3 regions of the Streptomyces violaceus genome follow, and region 2 is predicted to be linked to each of the others. Evidence: riboswitches for the same ligand, from Rfam matches in the RefSeq annotation. Region 2 holds a riboswitch; each other region holds the start of a gene.
The links. A riboswitch is a leader RNA that binds a small molecule or an ion and turns the genes downstream of it on or off. The one in region 2 is predicted to bind cobalamin.

Region 1 (6,489 bases), 310 kb from region 2:
GGCGTGGTGAAGGCGAACAGCAGCACCCCCAGGGAGGCCGCCGAGGTGCGCAGCAGCAACTCCCCGGCCCGCAGGGGCCCGTCGTCCGCGAGGGAGACGAAGCCCTCCGGCCCGCCGACCTGCACGAGCAGCGTGACCGCGCCGGTCACGCAGAAGCCCAGCGGCACGCGGTAGGCCCGCCACAGCCGGCGGCCGGGCACACCGGCCGGCCCCAGCAGCAGCGACACGGCCGTCACGAGCACCAGGGCCGCGCCCGGCCAGGGCGGCAGCGAGATGGCCAGCACGGTGAGTCCCAGACCGAGCACGGCCTTGTCCACGGGATGACGGCGGCGCCAGCGACTGCTGTGCGCCGCCGCGTCGATCGGCAGCACGCGGCTCAGGCCCTCTCGGCCGTGGACTCCTCGGCGTCCCGCTCCCGCGCCTGCCGCTCACCCTGCCGCCGGCCGCGGCGCAGACCGAAGTAGTAGGCGAGGACACCGGCGCCGAGAGCCGCCTGGAGGGAGAACAGAGCCGACTCGATCTCACCGGACGGCGGTTCGTACAGCGGCGAGAACCATGGCTTGTAGTCCGGCTCGATCTCGGTGATCGCCGTCTCCGCCTCACCGTCGGCGCCCGTGAACGGCTCCTTCTTGTGGTCGCCGAGGCCGAGCGCGAGCGGCAGTACGGCGAGCGCCACCACGGCGAGCAGCAGCAGGATGTTGATCTTCGTGTTCTTCTTCATCGGGCTGCCACCTCGGTCTCGGTCACGGACTGCTTCTTGGCGAGGAGCACGCCCAGCCGGGTCAGTTCGCCCTTGCTGGACTGCACCAGCAGCCGCATCACGAGCACCGTCAGCAGCCCCTCGCTCACCGCGAGCGGGATCTGGGTGACGGCGAAGATGGTGCCGAACTTGCCGAGCGCCCCCACGAACCCGCTGCCCGGGTCGGGGAAGGCGAGCGCCAGCTGCACGCTGGTGACGCAGTACGTGGACAGGTCGGCGAAGAACGCCCCGAAGAAGACCGCGACCATCAGCGGCACGTCGTACCGCCGCAGCAGCTTGTACACGGCGTATCCGGCCCAGGGCCCGACGATCGCCATGGAGAACACGTTGGCGCCGAGCGTGGTCAGACCGCCGTGTGCGAGCAGCAGCGCCTGGAAGAGCAGGGTGATGGTGCCCAGCACCGCCATGATGGGTGGCCGGAACAGGATGGCTCCCAGGCCCGTCCCGGTGGGGTGGGAGCAACTGCCGGTGACCGACGGCAGTTTCAGGGCGGACAAAACGAATGTGAAGGCACCGGAGGCACCGAGGAGCAGGGTGCTCTCGGGGTGCTCGCGCACTTCACGGGTGAGCGACCGGACCCCGTGGACGACGAACGGCGCCGACGCGACGCCCCAGGCGACCGCGTGTGCGGGCGGCAGAAAACCCTCGGCTATGTGCATGGCTCAGCAGACCCTCTCCAGCACCTCGTGGATGGTTGACGCGCCTTGGCCGGTCTCCTGGCTTACGGGTACCACCGCCCGTACTCCGCCTTCCCGGGGCAAGGGCTCTGGCTCCACATTCCCGTCGTCCGCCCGGAGGGCGGGCCGTGCGGCGTCTGGCGCGTGCGATCGCAAGGCGCCGGAGCGCCCTCGTGGCGGAGCCACGTGGGCGGTTCGGCAACGCGGCGAGCGTGCGTGCCAGGCGTCGCACGGCAGACGGGAATGTGGAGCCAGAGCCCTAGGACCCAGTGGCTGCCCGTGAGGGCCGGAGCCGGACTTCCCGATTCACAGTGGCGAGGGCCGCACCGGCATCACACCGGCTTTCCCGTTCACCAAGGCGTGGTGACAGTAGTGCCGAGATAAGGACGATGACAAGCCACCCGAGGGGGCGCGCGAGGGGGCGTCCGCTCGCACACCGGCGCAGGGCCGCTCAGTCGTCGCCCCCGTCGTCATCGTCGTCCCCGCTCTCCCAGTTCTGACGGGGCTTCTCCTGCTGGGGATTTTCCGCCTGTCGCGGTGGGTCGGCCGTCTCCTGCGCCGGGGTCGTGGGGCTGGGTGTCGCTTCGGCGGGGGTCGGGGGAGGAGGCGCGGTGGTGGACGGGGTGATATCGGCCACTGTGCCGGCGGCCGGAGTGCCGGCGGCCGGAGTCGTGTCCTCCGCCGGAGCGGAGGAGAGGGGCGAGGCGGAGCCGGCGGGCGGCGTGGCGGCGGGGCTGCTCGCGGAGGGGGACGCGTCGGGTTCCGTGCCCTCCGTCGCGGTGTCGTCGGGCGAGAACCACAGCATGCCGGCGAGCATCGCGGCGGCGAAGAGTGCCGCCGCGGCGACCGTCGCGGCCGCTCTGCGCCGGTTGCCGGGACCGCCCCGAGGCGCGGCGCGACGCGAACGCCCGGCCTGGGCCGTGCGTCCGGTGCGCAGCCCCGGGGCGCCGGGCAGCGCGTACGTGGCCGGGTTGCGGGTCTCGGCGGCCGGATACGGCCTCGGCGTGGCGGACGTCACCGGGGGCGCGGCCTCCGGCAGCGGTTCGGGCAGCCCTCGCCAGGCACCGCCGGCGAACCACTCGGCGGTCCGCTGGGCGGTGGGCCGGTCCTCGGGCTGCTTGGCGAGCAGGCCGAGCAGGTAGTTCTCGAAGGCCGGCGGGAGTCCGGCGACACCGAGCTCGCGGGGCGGTACGGGCGCGGAATCGAGGTGCTGGTGGAGGAGCGCGACGGCGGTGTCGGCCTGGAAAGGCGGTCGGCCGCTGAGGAGTTGGTAGAGCAGACACCCCAGGGAGTACATGTCGGAGGCGGGGCCGGCGGGCTGGCCCAGGGCGCGTTCGGGCGCGAGGTAGAGGCCGGTGCCGACGATCTGGCCGGTGGCGGTGAGCGCGGCGCCGGGGTCGTCGAGGAAGCGGGCGATGCCGAAGTCGCCGATCTTCAGGGTGCCGTGGGCGTCCAGCAGGAGGTTGGCGGGTTTGACGTCACGGTGGACGATGCCCTGCGCGTGTGCGGCGGCGAGCCCGGAGGCGGCCTGCGCGGCGAGATCGGCCACCCGCTCGGCGGGCAGCGCGCCGGAGGCGGCCAGCACCCCGGCGAGGCTGTCGCCTTCGACCAGTTCCATCACCAGGTACAGCCGGTTGTCGTACTCGCCGAAGTCCAGGACACCGACCAGATTGGGGTGGTTGAGACGCCCGGCGGTCTGGGCCTCCAGACGGAACCGGGAGGCCGCCGTGACGTCGGTGTCCTGGGGCAGCAGCAGCTTGACGGCCACCGCTCTGGCGAGCGTCTCGTCGTACGCGCGCCAGACCTCTCCCATTCCACCGCGCCCGATCTCAACATCCAGCCGGTAGCGGCCCGCTAGCAGCACTCGTCCTCGTCTCATGCGTGTGGGAAGGTACGTCGCCGCATGCCGAACTCCCCGTTTTGACACGGGGGTTGGTGAGGGACGTCGCAGCCGTCCCAGGATACTGGCGCCGCGTGACTCCTGATCTCCGCAGCGGTGTCGAGGGACGGTACGGTCCCGGAAATCCGGGAGCGGAGCCGTCGCCCGGTGGGGTGACGGTGCGGTGCGCGTGGTTGCCGGGGTGCCTTCGCGCGCCTCGGGGCGCCGGATCGGGCCGCCGTGGTCGTCCAGTGGTGCCTTGACGTGCCGGGTCAGGCCGTCTCGCCCGCCCCCTCCGCCCGTTCCTCCCGGCGCGGCAGCAGAACGACTGTCAGGGCCGGTACGGCCGCGAGGACCAGCCAGGGCACGGCGGCCGGGAGGCCGAGGTCGAGCAGGGAGCCGGTGGCCGCGCTGCCGGCCAGGACGATCAGGCCGGAGACGGAGGACAGCGCCCCCATGTAGAGTCCGATCCGGCCCTCTTCGGCCAGGTCGGGCACCCAGGCCCGGGCAGCGGGCACGACCAGCATCTGCCCCACCGTGAGCAGCACGACGAAGCCCGCGGCGGGCAGCAGCCCGGCGACTCCCGTCCAGCCGGCGGGGCGCGCCGCGGCCACCACCACGAAACCGGCCGAGATCAGCAGCAGCCCGGCCGTCATGGAGCGACGCAGGTCCAGCCGGTCGCCCGCCCAGCGGGTCACCGGCAGCTGGGTGAACACCACCAGCACCGAGGACAGGGCGAACAGCCAGGACAGCGGCGCCTGGGAGCCCGTCGCACGCCGCACCTCGTCCGGCAGCGCCAGATACAGCTGGTTGTAGGCGAGCAGGTACGAGCCGTACGCGCCGCACAGGGCCAGGAAGCGGCGGTTGCGCAGCAGCACGCGCGCCCCGCCCCGCTCCCGGGTACGGACCCGGCCCGGGATGTGCTGCGGCATCAGCCAAAGATGCCCGGCCAGGACGAGCACGAAGACCGCCGCGCCAGCGAGGCACGCGGTGCGGAAGTCGACGGCGAGCAGCAACCCGCCGAGCAGCGGTCCGACGAAGGCCCCGGCCTGGCCCGCGACGCTGAACAGCGCCAGGAGACGTGTGCGCGAGCCGCGTCCCTCCCCCTCCCACACCACCGCCTGGCGGGCCACCTCGGACTCCACGGCGGGGGAGAACAGCGCGGCGGCGAAACCGATCACCAGCACGGCGCCGATCACGGCCCAGCTCGCCTCCGCGTACCCGAGCCAGGCGAACCCGGCGATCCGCAGCAGACAGCCGGCCAGCACGACCGGCCGCACCCCGAACCGGTCCACAAGCCAGCCGCCGACCACGAACAGCCCCTGCTGGCTGAAGGTGCGCAGTCCGAGCACGAAGCCGACCAGCCAGCCCGCCATGCCGATCGCGGTGCCGAGGTGCTCGGCGAGGAACGGCAGGACGGCGTAGAAGCCGACGTTGAAGGCGAGCTGGGTCAGGATCAGCAGCCGCAGCAGCGGCGACAGCTCTTTCCAGAGCCGCCAGGTGCTCTCGCGCGGGGTCTTGGGCATGCGGGCGGAACGGCGGGCCAGCACGCGGGAGATGAGGTCGGTCATCGTTCTTCTGTCGGTGAGGTGGCCACAGGGGCCAGGAGGGCGTCGGGGCTGTTCCGCTGTTGCCGCGAGGGCATGATCCGCTCCATGGGGGGACCGGCCGGGCTCGCGGGCCGCCTGCGCCGCCGGGGCAGCCGTACGCCGCCCGCGGCCGTCACCGCGAGCGCCCCCAGCAGGGTGAGTACGGCGGCGGGGAAGAGGACGGCCCACGGGGCGCGCTCGGCGTACGGCTGGTTCTCGGCGAGCAGCAGCCCCCACTCGGGGGACGGCGGCTGGGCGCCCAGGCCGAGGAAGCCGAGGGCGGCCAGGCTCAGCGCGATGCCGGGCAGCCGGAGCAGGGCGTGCCGGGCCACCGGTGCCAGCACGGCGGGCAGCAGTTCGTGCGAGAGCAGATACCAGCGACCGGCGCCCAGTGCGCGGGTCGCGGCCAGGTGCGTGGTCGCGCGCTCCTGCCGCAGCAGGGAGGACGTGTGGGCGGCCAGCGGGGACCAGGCCACGACGCCCACGGCGAACGCCGGCGTCCAGGGCCCGCTGCCCGCGACGCCGGCGACGAGGAGGCCGGCCAGGACGGGCGGCACGGCGCTGACGGTGTCGACCAGCGGCCCGGAGAGCCTCGGCAGCAGCCCGAGCAGCAGCCCCGCGACGAGTGCGGCGGCGCTCACCGCGAGGGCGATACCGAGGGTGGTCAGCGCGCCGTGGGAGACCCGGGCGAGTACGTCCCTGCCGAGCGCGTCCGTCCCGAACGGATGCGCCAGGGAGGGGGCCCGCAGCCGGGCGAGGGCGTCCAGGGTGCGCGCGTCGCGGGGCAGGCCGAACCCGATGACGGCGGCGAGCAGGGCCCCGTAGAGCAGGGGCAGGGCGCGGGGCGCGGACGGGCCGGGGCGGTGCAGGGAGTGCAGGGCGCCGTCGCGCAGCGCGGGCCCGATGAGCAGCCGGGCCGACAGCCGGGCGAGGACCCCGGCGACGGCCGCGACCAGGACGAGGGCGAGGGTGCCGGTCTGCAGGACGGGCAGGTCCTGGGCGAGGGCGGCCTGCAGGGTGAGCCGGCCCAGGCCCGGGATGTCGAAGATCTGCTCGACGGCGACCGAGCCGCCGGTCAGGCCGACCACGAACAGGCCCAGGTTGGGCAGCAGTCCGGGCACGCAGCGGCGCACCGCCTGCCGTGCGACGGACCTCGGCGGGACGGCGCGTGCCGCGGCCGCCAGGGCCCACGGTTCGGCGAACGCGCTGGGCAGCAGGTCGTCCAGCATCCGTCCGAGGATCGCCCCGGCGGGCAGACCGAGAGCCAGCGAGGGCAGCACCATCCACTGCGGCCCGTACCAGCCGAGAGCCGGCAGCCAGCCCAGTTGGACGCCGATCACCGAGGCCAGCACGGAGGCGACGAGGAACTCGGGCAGTGCGGCCAGCACGGCGGACGCCGTGCCGCCGGGGCCGCGTGCGGCGAGCCGCCCCCGCGAGCCGAGCCGGAGTGTGCGGGCGCACACCGCGGCCACCGTGCCCGCCGCGACCACGAGGGCCCCGGACATCAGCAGCAGCGACGCGCCGAGCGCCTGCACGACGCCGGGCAGCACCTGGCCGCCGGACACCCACGACGTGCCCGCGTCC
Region 2 (6,489 bases):
GAGCCGCCGATGCCGAACCGGACCTCCTTGCCCTCCATCGCCCCGTTCGCCAGCTCGAAGGCCGGGCCGTGGTGGGAGAACTCGGTCCACATCATCAGGGCGACGAAGCCCAGCCAGATGGTGCCCATCGTGGCGAGGATCGCGTACCCCTGCTTCACGCTGCCGACCATCACACCGAACGTGCGGGTGAGGGAGAACGGGATGACCAGGATCAGGAAGATCTCGAACAGGTTGGTGAACGGAACGGGGTTCTCGAAGGGGTGGGAGGAGTTGGCGTTGAAGTAGCCGCCGCCGTTGGTGCCGATCTCCTTGATGGCCTCCTGGGAGGCGACCGCGCCGCCGTTCCACTCCTGCGAGCCACCCATGAACTGGCCGACCTCGTGGATGCCGGAGAAGTTCTGGATCACGCCGCAGGCGACCAGCACGATCGCGGCGACGAACGCCAGCGGCACCAGGATGCGGACGACACCGCGCACCAGGTCCGACCAGAAGTTGCCCAGCTCACCGGAGCGGGACCGCGCGAAGCCGCGCACCAGCGCGACCGCGACGGCCATGCCGACAGCAGCGGAGACGAAGTTCTGTACGGCCAGACCGGCGGTCTGTACGACGTGGCCCATGGCCTGCTCGCCGTAGTACGACTGCCAGTTGGTGTTGGTGACGAAGGAAACGGCGGTGTTGAACGCCTGGTCCGGATCGATCGACGCGAAGCCGAGCGAGCCGGGCAGGACGCCCTGGAGCCGCTGGAGGCCGTAGAGGAAGACGACGCCGACCGCCGAGAAGGCGAGGACGCCGCGCAGATACGCGGTCCAGGTCATCTCGGTGTCGGGGTCGGCACCGATGCCCTTGTAGATCCACTTCTCGACGCGCCAGTGCTTGTCGGAGGAGTACACCCTGGCCATGTAGGTGCCGAGGGGTTTGTAGGCGAGCGCCAGCGCGGCTATGAGCGCCAGCAGCTGGAGCACGCCGGCGAGGACGGGACCCATGTCGTGTCTCAGAACCTCTCCGGGAAGATCAGGGCGAGGACGAGATAGCCCAGCAGGGAGACGGCCACGACCAGGCCGACGACGTTCTCGGCGGTCACAGCTTCGTCACCCCCTTGGCGATGAAGGCCACCAGCGCGAAACCCGCGAGCGTGGTGATGACGAAGGCCAGATCGGCCATCGCGAACTCCTGGAGTCAGGCTCGGTTGAAACGGACGAGTACAGGTAAGCGCCTGTATGGCCGGATCGAGGCGTTCATTGACGACTCTCTTACGGCATTGCGCAGGGCTTTGACGGAACTCATACGCGGCTTGTCTCTACGCGCGAGTACGAGACCCCTGTGCAGGTGAGCCGCCTCACAGCAGCCGGAAGCGGAGCCGGCAGATCACCGCGTCCGTCTCCCGCCCTACGGCGTGTGCGACGACCCCACCCTCAGGGACCGTACGCGGCGATCGGACGGCCGAGCGAGCGGCGCTGCGGGCGGCCCTCGGGGCGGATGACCGCATGCGCCTCGTCCCCGGGGGAGGACGACGGGGCTCAGCGCCTCGGGGGTCAGGCGGGATGCGTCGCAAGAGGGAACCCGGTGGGAATCCGGGACTGCCCGCAGCGGTGAGCGGGAACGACCGCCGTAGGACGCACTGGGCCCGACGTACCGGGCCCGGGAAGCGACGGCCAGTAGGTGTCCTCCGGACAGGAGGGCGAGCCCGCGAGTCCGAAGACCTGCCACCTGCCCGCGCGCCGGTAGGTGCGCGCGGTACGCCCCTTGCCGCGACTCGCGAAGGAGCGACGTGGCCGACCGGAACGCCATCCTGCCCGCCCCCACGAAGCGCCCGGCCGACTCCCGGGTGACGCTGGCGCACATCATGAGCGAGCACGACACCAACCTGTACGGCACCATTCACGGCGGCGTGGTGATGAAGCTGATCGACGACGCGGCGGCGGCTGCCGCCGGACGGCACGCCGATGGGCCGGCGGTGACCGCCTCCGTCGGCCGGATGGCCTTCCTGGCCCCGATGCGTTCCGGCGATCTGCTCACGGTGCACGCCGAACTCGAACGTGCGGGGCGGACCTCGATGACGGTCGGGGTCCGGTCACCGCCGAAGGTGGAACGCGGCCGGGCCCGGTACCGAGGTCGCCACCGGGCGGCTCACGTTCGTCGCCATCGACGCCGACGGCAGGCCGAGTCCCATACCCGCCCTGGTGATGCCCGGAGTGGTCCAGACGCCAGGGCGCCGGGCCGTTGAGGCATCGGCCTACGCCCGGACCGCCCCTCGGTCGGGCCGTGAGTCGGGGTCGGCCACCGGGTAGGGGACGAAGGTGCTGCTGTTGGGGTCGATCCGCAGGGCACGGCCGAGCGGCGGTGCGGCGCGCTGGGGGCAGTCGAGGCGTTCGCAGACCCGGCAGCCCATGCCGATGGGCGTGGCGGCCGAGCCGTTGTCGAGGTCGAGGCCGTCGGAGTAGACGAGGCGACGAGCGTGGCGGATCTCGCAGCCCAGGCCGATGGCGCACGTCTTGCCGGGTTCGCCTCAGCCGCCGCTGTGCCGGGTGACAGCCCGGGCCGTCCACAGGTACCGCTGTCCGTCGGGCATCTCGGACAGCTGGACGTGGATGCGGCCGGGAGTGGCGAAGGACTCGTAGACGTTCCAGAGCGGGCAGGTGCCGCCGGCCCGGCTGAAGTAAACCCGGTCGCGGACTGGCGTTTGGACATGTTGCCGGCCCGGTCGACCCGGGCGAAGGAGAAGGGCACACCCCGCAGGCGGGGGCGCTGAAGGGTGCTCAGACGGTGGCACACGGTCTCGTAGCCCAGGCCGTAGTGGTCGGTGAGGCGCTCGATGTCGTAGCGGAACTCCTCGGCCGCAGTGTGGAAGGCCGTGTACGGCAGGATCAGCGCGGCCGCGAAGTAGTTGGCGATGCCGATGCGGGCCAGCGCGTGGGCCGGTGAACCGGGTTCGAAGTCCTCCGCGGCCAGCCGGCCCAGGTCCTCGTCGTGTTCCAGCGGCGCGATCTTCGTCGCCATGCGGAAGGCACGCCGGCCGGGCCGCAGCCGCGGGGACACGTTGGTACGAAACACGGAGAAACTGCTCCCGACATGTCTGCTCCCTGCCTGATTTTTGCAGGTCAAGGGCGGTCCTCGTAGGCTACATGGATTCGCGTGTCCGGTCAGCCGTCCCGGGCCGTTCCACGACTCACACCTCATCAGGCCGACGCTGAGATCCAGACTGCTTCCAGTCGCCGAAGGGCGTGGTGCTGTCACCTTTGCTGAAGGCGCTGACGGGGACCACGCCGGCCTGGACGCCGCGGTCCTGAGGGCCGCCGGCCTCCGGGCGGTGACGGTGCCCGGGCGAGGAGCGGTTCGGGACGCCGCCGGGCCCGGCGGCGGACCCCGGTCGGCTCGTCCCGTCCCCTACCCGCCGCCCGACAGGATCCGCAGCGCCGACGTCACGGCATCGGCCATCGCCCGGCGCGCCGCGGTGAGGGCGGGCCGGGGGTCGACGGTCGCGGGCGCCGCGGCGAGTGTGTCGCGGACCGCGCCGGTGAAGGCGGCATTCAGTGCCGTGCCGATGTTGACCTTGACCATGCCGGCCGCCACCGCCTGCCGGAGCTCCTCGTCGGGCACCCCCGTCGAGCCGTGCAGAACCAGCGGCACGGGGACCGCCTTTGCGAGGCGGGCGATGAGAGCGTGGTCGAGCCGGGCGGTGCGCGTGGTCATCGCGTGGGAGCTGCCGACCGCGACGGCCAGTGCGTCGACCCCGGTGGCGGACACGAAGTCGCGCGCCTGATCGGGGTCCGTACGTGCCGAGGGCGCGTGCACTCCGTCCTTGCCGCCGATCTCGCCGAGTTCCGCCTCCAGCCAGAGACCCTGGGCGTGCGCCCACCGCGCGGCGGCGCGCGTGGCGACCACGTTCTGGGCGTGCGGCAGCGCGGACGCGTCGAACATGACGGATCCGAAGCCGCAGTCCGCTGCGCGGCGCAGCAGCGCTTCGTCGGTGACGTGGTCGAGGTGCAGCGCCACGGGAACGGCGGCCGCCTCGGCGAGCGCGGCGGTGGCGCGGGCTATCGGGGCGAGCCGACTGGCGTGGAACCGCACGGCGTTCTCGCTGATCTGGCAGATGACCGGGCAGCCCACGGCTTCCGCCCCGGTGACCACGGCCTCGGCATGCTCGAGGGTGATCACGTTGAACGCGCCGACGGCCCGTCCGTCGCGGCACGCGGAGCTCACCACATCGGCGGTGGGAGTCAGTGGCACGGACGGCCTCCCGGTGCGGTATGCGAGGGCCGCGACAGCCGCAGCAGCAGAGGCAGGGACAGCGGCAGCGGCAGCGGCAAGGACCTGCGGGACGTGCAGGGTTTTGTTCGTTTGAGGACCATAAAACACCTAATCAAGCGCTGTGGTTTCATGGAGATGCGCACATCGCGGCGCACATCGCGGACAGGGAGTTGTGAGACATGGCGGCACCGCAGGCCCGGTGGAGCGCGCTGCTGGAGATGCTGACGCGCGACGGACGGATCGAAGTCGAACCGGCTGCCGAGGAGTTGAGGGTCTCCGCCGCGACGATCAGGCGCGACCTCGACGAGCTGGCCCGCCAGCAGATGGTCACCCGCACGCACGGCGGCGCCGTGATCAACGCGATCGCCTACGACCTGCCACTGCGTTACAAGGCCGCGCGCAAGGCTCCGGAGAAGGAGCGGATCGCGGACGCGGCCGCCGGGCTGGTCAAGGCCGGCGCCGTGGTCGGACTCAACGGCGGCACCACGACCACCGAGGTGGCGCGGGCACTGGCCACCCGGGCCGACCTGAGTTCCGGCGGCGCGGAGACGGCGGTCACCGTGGTCACCAACGCCCTGAACATCGCCAACGAACTGGTCGTACGGCGCCACGTGAAGCTCGTGGTGACCGGTGGAGTGGCCAGGCCGGCGTCCTACGAACTGATCGGGCCGCTGGCCACCGAACTGCTCGCGGAGATCGCACTGGACCAGGTCTTCATCGGGGTTGACGCCATCGACGTGGCCCACGGGGCGACCGCCCACCACGAGGGCGAGGCCAGCATCAACCGGGCGCTGGCCCGCCGCGCGCTGCAGGTCGTCGCGGTCGCCGACTCCTCCAAGCTGGACCGTCGGGCCTTCGCTCGCATCTGCCCGGTGGAGGACATCGACGTCCTGGTCACCGACAAGGGCGCCTCGGACGAGCTGACCGAGTCGTTCGAGGCGGCCGGTGTGGAGGTCATCCGCGCCTGACACCGCACGCCTCTTCAGCGGCGGCCCCGGCCACGGCCTTGGCTCCGATGCGCATCCCGGTGTCATCCCCGGACGCCGCCCGCGGTCAGGCCGGCGACGAGGTGGCGCTCCACGAAGACGAACAGCACCACCACCGGCACGATCGCGACGAGCGACGTGGCGAACAGGTACTGCCATTGCTCGTGGTACGAGGTGACGAAGCCGGGGATCGCCTTGGTCAGGGTCATCCGGTCGCCGGACGAGGTGACGGTGAGCGCCACCACGTACTCGTTCCACGCGCTGATGAAGGTGTAGACAAGCGCGGTCACCACACCGGGCATCGCGAGGGGCAGGACGACACGGGTGAGGGAGCCGAGCCGCCCGGTGCCGTCGAGCCAGGCCGCCTCCTCCAGTTCCCGGGGGATGCTCGCGAAGTACGCGTTGAGGATCCACACGCAGAACGGCAGGTTGAACGCCGCGTTCACCAGGATGAGGCCTTCGGCGGTGTCGGTCAGGTCGAGGCTGACCATTTCCCGGTAGATACCGACCAGCAGTGCGGTCGGAGCGAACATCTGGGTGACGAGGACGAGCAGCAGGAACGTGCCGCGCCCGCGGAAGCGGTGCCGGGCGGTGTAGTACGCGGCGGGCATCCCGACGGCCAGGGCGAGCAGCGTCGAGGCCCCGGCGACGTACAGCGAGAACATCAGCGCGTCCGCGACGCGCGGGTCGCTGAGCGACCAGATGTGGGTGAAGTTCGACCACTCCCACTCGGAGGGCAGATAGGACGGCGGGGACTTCATCAGTTCGGGCGTCGGTTTGAGCGCCGTCAGCAGCATGTGCGCGTAGGGCGCGAGAAACGCCAGCGCCACCAGCCATCCGACGGCGGTGAGCAGGACGGTGCGCAGCTTCATCGGTCCTCGCCGCGTTCTGCGCGGCGCGGCTTTGCGGGGCGCTGCTTTGCGGTGCGCGGCTTTGCGGGGGTTGACGGCGGTCCTGCTCACGGCGTGTCCTCCTGTCGGCGGACGACGCGCAGATAGACCAGCACCACCGCGAGGATCAGCCCGAAGTTGACGACGGCCATGGCGGCCGACTCCCCCACCGACTGGTTGTCGAAGGCGAGTTTGTAGAGGTAGGTGGTGGTCGTGTCGGTGGCGAAGCCGGGACCGCCGCGCGTCATGGCCCAGATGATGGGGAACGAGTTGAACACGTTGATGACGTTGATGATCGCGGCGACCACCAGTGCGGGCCGCAGCAGTGGCAGGGTGATCCCCAGGTAGCCGCGGAGCGGGCCGGC
Region 3 (6,489 bases), 5.4 Mb from region 2:
AGGTACTCGCTCACCTCCCGGTCGGCGGGCAAGATCGACAGCACGCCCTCGGGCAGCCCGGCCTCCCGGGCGATCTCGCCGAGCAGATACGCGTCCAGCGGCGACTCGGGCGACGGCTTGAGCACGACCGTGCAGCCGGTGAGCAGGGCGGGGGCGAGCTTGGCGGCGGCGACGAACTGCGGGACGTTCCAGGGGGCGACGGCCGCGACGACCCCGACGGGCTCGCGCCGCACGAGGATGCGGCCGAGCACGCCGTCCCGGCGCTCCTCGTAGGTGAAGTTCCGCGCGACGGTGATCGCCGAGTCCCAGACCATCACCGCGCCGAAGGCCTGGGCGAGGACGCTCCAGGAGTACGGCGAGCCGTTCTGGCCGGAGATCACGCGGGCGATCTCCTCGTGCCGGGCGACGATCCCGTCCTTGATCCGGCTCACGACCTCGATCCGCTCGTCGAGGCTCATGCGCGGCCAGGGCCCCTCGTCGAAAGCCCGCCGCGCCACCCCCACCGCCCGGTCCACATCCGCGGCCGAGGCGTGCGGGACGCGTCCGATGACCTCTTCCGTGTGCGGTGAGACCACCTCGATGACGTCCTCGCCCAGGGGGTCGGTCAACTCCCCGCCGATGAACAGCTGTCCGTGTTCCACGAGTTCGGTCATGGCGCATGCCTCCCGGGGACGGGGCCCGTTCCTGACGGTATTTCAGAACTGATACCAGTTCTAGTTATAGTGGGCAATGGCCGTGGGGCGTGCGGGCGGAGGACAGATGAAGAGCAGCCAGAACGGGCCCGTGCACGACCACGGCGGAGGCGTCCGCTCCCTCCGGGTCCCCATCCCGGACAACCCCCTCGGCCACACCCTCGTGTACGTCGTCGACACCGACCGGGGGCCGGTCCTCATCGACACCGGCTGGGACGACCCGGAGTCCTGGGACACCCTCACGGACGGCCTCACGGCGTGCGGCACCTCGGTGGCCGAGATCCACGGCGTGGTCATCACCCACCACCACCCGGACCACCACGGCCTGTCCGGCCGGGTCCGCGAGGCGTCGGGCGCCTGGATCGCGATGCACGCGGCGGACACCGCGGTCGTACGACGGACCCGTCAGGCCCGGCCCGAGCGCTGGTTCTCGTACATGACCGCCAAGCTCACCGCCGCCGGAGCGCCCGAGGAGCACGTCGCCCCGCTGCGTACACCCCGGCCCCGCGCCCTGCCCGGCCTCTCCCCCGCCCTGCCCGACCGCGACATCGTCCCGGGCGAACTCCTCGACCTCGCGGGGCGCCGCCTGCGCGCGATCTGGACCCCGGGGCACACGCCCGGCCACGTCTGCCTCCACCTGGAGGAGACCCACCCCACCCGACTCCCGGGCCACGGCCGCCTGTTCTCCGGCGACCACCTGCTGCCCGGGATCACCCCGCACATCGGCCTCTACGAGGATCCGGACGACGCCACCGTCACCGACCCCCTCGGCGACTACCTCGACAGCCTCGAACGCGTCGGCCGCCTCACCCCCGCTGAGGTGCTGCCGGCCCACCAGCACCCGTTCCCGGACGCCGCCGCCCGTGTGCGCGAGCTGCTCACCCACCACGAGGCCCGCCTCACCGCCCTGCGGGCTCTCCTCGCCGAGCCGCTCACGCCCTGGCAGCTCGCCGAACGCATGGAGTGGAACCGCCCCTGGGAGCAGATCCCGTACGGCTCCCGGAACATCGCGGTCTCGGAGGCCGAGGCCCATCTGCGCCGCCTGGTCAAGCTGGGCCGGGCGGAGGCGGTGCCGGGGAGCGAACCGGTGACGTACGTGGCTGTGTAGGTGGCGTACATGGCCGCGTAGGTGGCGTACACGGCTGTCCGGGCCGGGCACTCTGCGGCGGTCCCACTCCGCGGCCGAACTCGCCTTCGGCATAAGCCGGATGGGGTCAGGGCAGGGCCTCTAGGATGAACGAGCCGTGACGCCCCCACGCGTGCGGTGCTGCGTACCACCGCAAGGAGACATGCCCATGGGCACCGAAGAGGCCGCTCGAACGTCGCCCTTCAGCGGAGTCCTGGACGGGAGGTCGGCCGGGCCCATGGTGCCTCGGCTGGCGCTGGGGGCCCGGCTGCGCAGGCTGCGGGACGCGCGCGGCATCGGCAGGGCGGAGGCGGGTCATGTCATCCGCGCCTCCCCCTCCAAGATCAGCCGCATGGAGGCCGGCCGCCACGGGTTCAAACTGCGGGACGTCGCCGACCTGCTCACGTTCTACGGCGTCACGGACGAGGCCGAACGCGCCACGTTGCTGGCGCTGGCCGAACAGGCCAACACCCACGCCTGGTGGCAGTACTACAGCGACGTGGTGCCCTCCTGGACGCAGTCCTACCTCGGTGCGGAACAGGCGGCGAGCGTCATCCGCTGCTTCCAGATACAGCGCGTTCCCGAGCTGCTCCAGACCCCCGACTACGCGCGTGCCGCCGTCCAGCTCACCCACGTCGACGCCGGCGCACGCGAGGTCGACCGCCGGGTGGCGTTGCGGATGACCCGGCAGCGGATCCTGCACCGGCAGCCGGGCACGGCCCAGCTCTGGGCCGTGATCGACGAGGCGGCGCTGCGGCGCCCGGTGGGCGGGCCGGCCGTGATGCGCGCCCAGCTCAGACATCTCATCGAGATCTGCCGGCTGCCGCAGGTCACCGTCCAGATCCTGCCGTTCCTCTCCGGCGGGCATGCCGCGGAGGGCGGTCCGGTCACCATCCTGCGGCTGCCCGGCGGCCAGTTGCCCGACGTGGTCTACCTCGAGCAGCTCACCACCGCGCTCTATCCCGACCGGCCGGCCGACATCGAGCGCTACTGGGATGCCATGAACCGGCTGGTGGTCGAAGCCGAGTCACCGGACGAGACTCCGACCATCCTGCACCGCATACTTCAGGAGACCTGAGCGAGGACCCCCGGGGCTCCCGGGGAGGTTCAGCGCTTGAGGGCGACACCGCCGTACTGGTGCACCTCGGCGGGCAGGCCCAGGGCCTCGGCGTCGGGACGCCAGCGCGAGCAGGACGTGACGCCCGGTTCCAGCAGCTCCAGACCGTCGAAGTAGCGGGCGATCTGCTCGGGGCTGCGCAGGATGTACGGGATCGAGCCGCCGTCGTTGTACTGCCCGATGGCCCTGACGTAGTCCTCACTGGTGTCGGTGCTGTCGTACTGGACGAGATAGCTGCCGGGAGGCAGGGCGTCCACCAGCTGCGACACGATCGAGCGCGCCTCGTCGTGGTCCTCGATGTGGCCGAGGATGCCCATCAGCATGAGCGCGACGGGCTGGTCGAAGTCCAGCGTCTTCCCGGCTTCCCGGACGATCGTGCTCGGCTTGCGCAGGTCGGCGTCGACGTAGTTGGTGACGCCTTCCGGTGTGCTGGTGAGCAGCGCGCGGGCGTGGGCCAGCACCAGCGGGTCGTTGTCGACGTAGACGATCCGGCTCTCCGGGGCCACCCGCTGGGCGATCTGGTGGGTGTTGTCCACGTTGGGCAGCCCGGTGCCGATGTCCAGGAACTGGCGGATGCCCTCTTCGGCGGCCAGATGGCGGACGGCGCGGGCGAGGAAGTAGCGGGCGGCGCGGGCCCCGGTCTCGATACCGGGGAAGATCTCGCGGAACGCGTCACCGGCCACACGGTCGACTTCGTAGTTGTCCTTCCCGCCCAGCCAGTAGTTCCAGATCCGGGCCGAGTGCGGAACCGAGGTATCGATCTTGGAGAGCGGCTCCTGCTCGGAGTTCTCCACCTGGTCAGTCATGGACGCTCCTGCGTGTGGTCGTGGAGCTTCACGTTAACCGGTTTGCCCCACGGACAGGATCAACTCCTCGGCGTGGTGGAGCAGTTCGACTTCTCACCAGGCCAGTAGGTCAGCGCTCCACCCGGCCCGTCCTCGGAGGGCGGGAACCGCTCCCGGGCGTTTTCCTACGTGCGGGTACAGTAGGCGGGTCGTCATCACCCGTACAGGGAGAAGCCGGTGCAATTCCGGCGCTGACCCGCAACCGTGAACCGCCCGCCGAGGCAGGCGGTGAGCCGGATCGCCCCGTACGGATCGTGACCGGCTCACGTGCCCGGCGCCCGCCGGTGCACGGCACCGTCGAGGTATACGGAGCCGAGCCGCCGGGGTGTCCCGTGCTGCCCGGCTCCCTCACAGGGAGAGGCACTCGCCGATCATGAACGTCCGCCGCAGCGCCGCGGTCCTGGCCGCCGTCACCGTGATCGGCGCCGCCACGCCGGCCGTCGCCGCGCCGTCTCCTTCGCCGTCCCAGGCGTTCCCCTCCGCTCTGTACGGGGACAAGGATCCCAAGTTCGACGGCGTCTGGCGCCAGTCGCTCGCCCTGCTGGCCCAGGACACGGTGGGTGAGAAGCCGGCCGCCAAGTCCGTGGAGTGGCTGGTCCGGCAGCAGTGCGCGGACGGCGGGTTCGCCCCCTACCGTGCCGATCCGGCCACGGCGTGCGACGCCAAGACCATGGTGGACAGCAACCAGACGGCCGCCGCCGTCCAGGCCCTCGCCGCGCTCGGCGGGCACGACGCCGTCGCCGACAAGGCCGTCGGCTGGCTGAAGTCCGTCCAGAACAAGGACGGCGGCTGGGGCTACGCGCCCGGCGGCCCCACCGACGCCAACTCCACCTCCGTCGTCATCGGCGCGCTCGCCGCCGCCGGTGCGAAGCCGGACCAGGTCGAGAAGGGCGGAAAGTCGCCCTACGACGCCCTGCTGAAGCTCGCCCTCCCCTGCAGCGGGGACGACGACGGCGCCTTCGCGTTCCAGCCCGACAAGAAGGGCGAGCTGACCGCCAACGCGGACGCCACGGCGGCCGGTGTCCTCGGCGCCCTGGGCCAGGGCATGGTGGTGGAGGCGGGCAAGAAGTCCGACGCCACGTGCACGGAGGATCCCTCCACGCCGCAGCAGGCCGCCGCCAACGGAGCCGCCTACCTCACCCAGACCCTCGCCAAGGACGACGACCACCTCACGTCCGCCCTCGCCGGCTCGGACCCCCAGCCCGACCACGGCAACACCGCCGACGCGGTCGTGGCGCTCGCCGCGCAGGGCGACACGGAGCAGGCCGGTAAGGCCGTGCGGTGGCTGGAGAAGAACTCCGCCACCTGGGCCGAGCAGGGCGGCCCCGCCGCCTACGCCCAGCTGATCTTCGCCGCGCACGCGACGGGCACGGACCCGCGTGACTTCGGCGGCACGGACCTGGTGAAGCAGCTCATCGCGACGGGCCCGGCCCCGAAGGCCCCCGAACAGCCCTCGGCGACCGACGAGAAGGACGACTCGGAGTCGGGCTTCTTCGGCGTCTGGTGGTACGTCGGGGTCTGCCTCGTCGCCGGTATCGGCATCGGCTTCCTCTTCACCGGCCGCAAGAAGAGGCAGCAGTCGTGATCCGCCGGGCCGTTCTCCTCCTGGCCTCGCTCCTGCTGTGCGCGGGCGCGGGCCAGGCCCAGGCCGCCGGCTACCGGTACTGGTCGTTCTGGGACCGTGACGGCGACCGCTGGGTCTACGCCACCCAGGGCCCGTCCATGGCCCGTCCCTCGGACGGCGACGTGCAGGGCTTCCGCTTCGCGGTGAGCGAGGACTCCTCCGAGGCGGCCCGGCCGCGCGGCACGGCCGACTTCGGGACCATCTGCGCGAAGACGCCCGCGCGGGAGGGCGAGAAGCGGGTGGCTCTCGTCATCGACTCCGGCACGAAGGCCGACGCCCCCCAGGGCGAGACCCCGGCCCCTGCCCGGACGGCCTGCGCCCGGGTCTCCCCCGACGCGACCACGGCAGAGGCCCTCGCGACGGTGGCCAAGCCCCTGCGCTACGACACGAACGCCCTGTTGTGCGCGATCGCGGGGTACCCGGAGAAGGGCTGCGGAGAGCAGGTGGCGAGCTCCCATAAGTCGACTGAGTCGGCACCGGCAGCGCAGAAGGACACTTCCGACGACGACACGTCCGACGACAACGGCCCGTCCCTGGGCCTGCTGGCGGGCATCGCCGTGGTGACGGCACTGGGGGCGGCGGCGATCTGGCAGGTACGGCGGCGTGACCAGGCTTAGGGGCCTTTCGATGGATCTCCGCAGCGTGGACCGGCCCAGCCAGGGGCAGGCACGCCCCCAACGCCCGCGCCGGGCAGCCCTGCACCCCGGCGCCTGGTGGCTCTGGTCCCTCTCCCTCGGCACCGCGGCCACCCGTACCACCAACCCCCTGCTCCTCTCCCTCCTCATCGCGGTCTCCGCCTACGTCGTGGCGACCTGCCGCCGCCCGACTCCCTGGTCCCGTTCCTACGGCGCCTTCGTCAAACTCGCCCTCGCCGTCCTGCTCATCCGGCTCCTCTTCGCGATCGTCCTCGGCTCCCCCATCCCCGGCACGCACACCCTCGTCACCCTCCCCGAGGTGCCCCTCCCCGACTGGGCCCAGGGCCTCCGCCTCGGCGGCGAGGTCACGGCCGAGGCCCTCACCTTCGCGTTGTACGACGGTCTGAGACTGGCCACCCTGCTCGTCTGCGTCGGCGCCGCCAACGCCCT

Region 1: linked by a shared signal. The riboswitch ahead of OG542_RS03240 (energy-coupling factor ABC transporter permease) and the one ahead of OG542_RS04660 (acyl-CoA thioesterase) in region 2 are both predicted to bind cobalamin.
Region 3: linked by a shared signal. The riboswitch ahead of OG542_RS28640 (prenyltransferase/squalene oxidase repeat-containing protein) and the one ahead of OG542_RS04660 (acyl-CoA thioesterase) in region 2 are both predicted to bind cobalamin.

What each region holds. Positions count from the first base shown of each region.
Region 1 covers NZ_CP107911.1:696,768-703,256, reverse strand. The annotation lists gene cbiQ (cobalt ECF transporter T component CbiQ) at 1-371, opposite strand, end outside; gene OG542_RS03245 (energy-coupling factor ABC transporter substrate-binding protein) at 377-721, opposite strand; gene OG542_RS03240 (energy-coupling factor ABC transporter permease) at 718-1,419, opposite strand; cobalamin riboswitch at 1,450-1,832, opposite strand; gene OG542_RS03235 (serine/threonine-protein kinase) at 1,889-3,316, opposite strand; gene OG542_RS03230 (MDR family MFS transporter) at 3,589-4,842, opposite strand; gene OG542_RS03225 (ABC transporter permease subunit) at 4,884-6,489, opposite strand, start outside.
Region 2 covers NZ_CP107911.1:1,008,265-1,014,753, forward strand. The annotation lists gene kdpA (potassium-transporting ATPase subunit KdpA) at 1-983, opposite strand, end outside; gene kdpF (K(+)-transporting ATPase subunit F) at 992-1,081, opposite strand; cobalamin riboswitch at 1,531-1,705, shown strand; gene OG542_RS04660 (acyl-CoA thioesterase) at 1,769-2,224, shown strand; partial or broken gene OG542_RS04665 (short-chain fatty acyl-CoA regulator family protein) at 2,234-3,039, opposite strand; gene OG542_RS04670 (class II fructose-bisphosphate aldolase) at 3,385-4,227, opposite strand; gene OG542_RS04675 (DeoR/GlpR family DNA-binding transcription regulator) at 4,428-5,216, shown strand; gene OG542_RS04680 (carbohydrate ABC transporter permease) at 5,279-6,196, opposite strand; gene OG542_RS04685 (carbohydrate ABC transporter permease) at 6,193-6,489, opposite strand, start outside.
Region 3 covers NZ_CP107911.1:6,359,277-6,365,765, reverse strand. The annotation lists gene OG542_RS28660 (aldehyde dehydrogenase) at 1-653, opposite strand, end outside; gene OG542_RS28655 (MBL fold metallo-hydrolase) at 760-1,800, shown strand; gene OG542_RS28650 (helix-turn-helix domain-containing protein) at 1,988-2,896, shown strand; gene OG542_RS28645 (SAM-dependent methyltransferase) at 2,926-3,741, opposite strand; cobalamin riboswitch at 3,902-4,032, shown strand; gene OG542_RS28640 (prenyltransferase/squalene oxidase repeat-containing protein) at 4,154-5,365, shown strand; gene OG542_RS28635 (SCO2322 family protein) at 5,362-6,021, shown strand; gene OG542_RS28630 (energy-coupling factor transporter transmembrane component T) at 6,032-6,489, shown strand, end outside.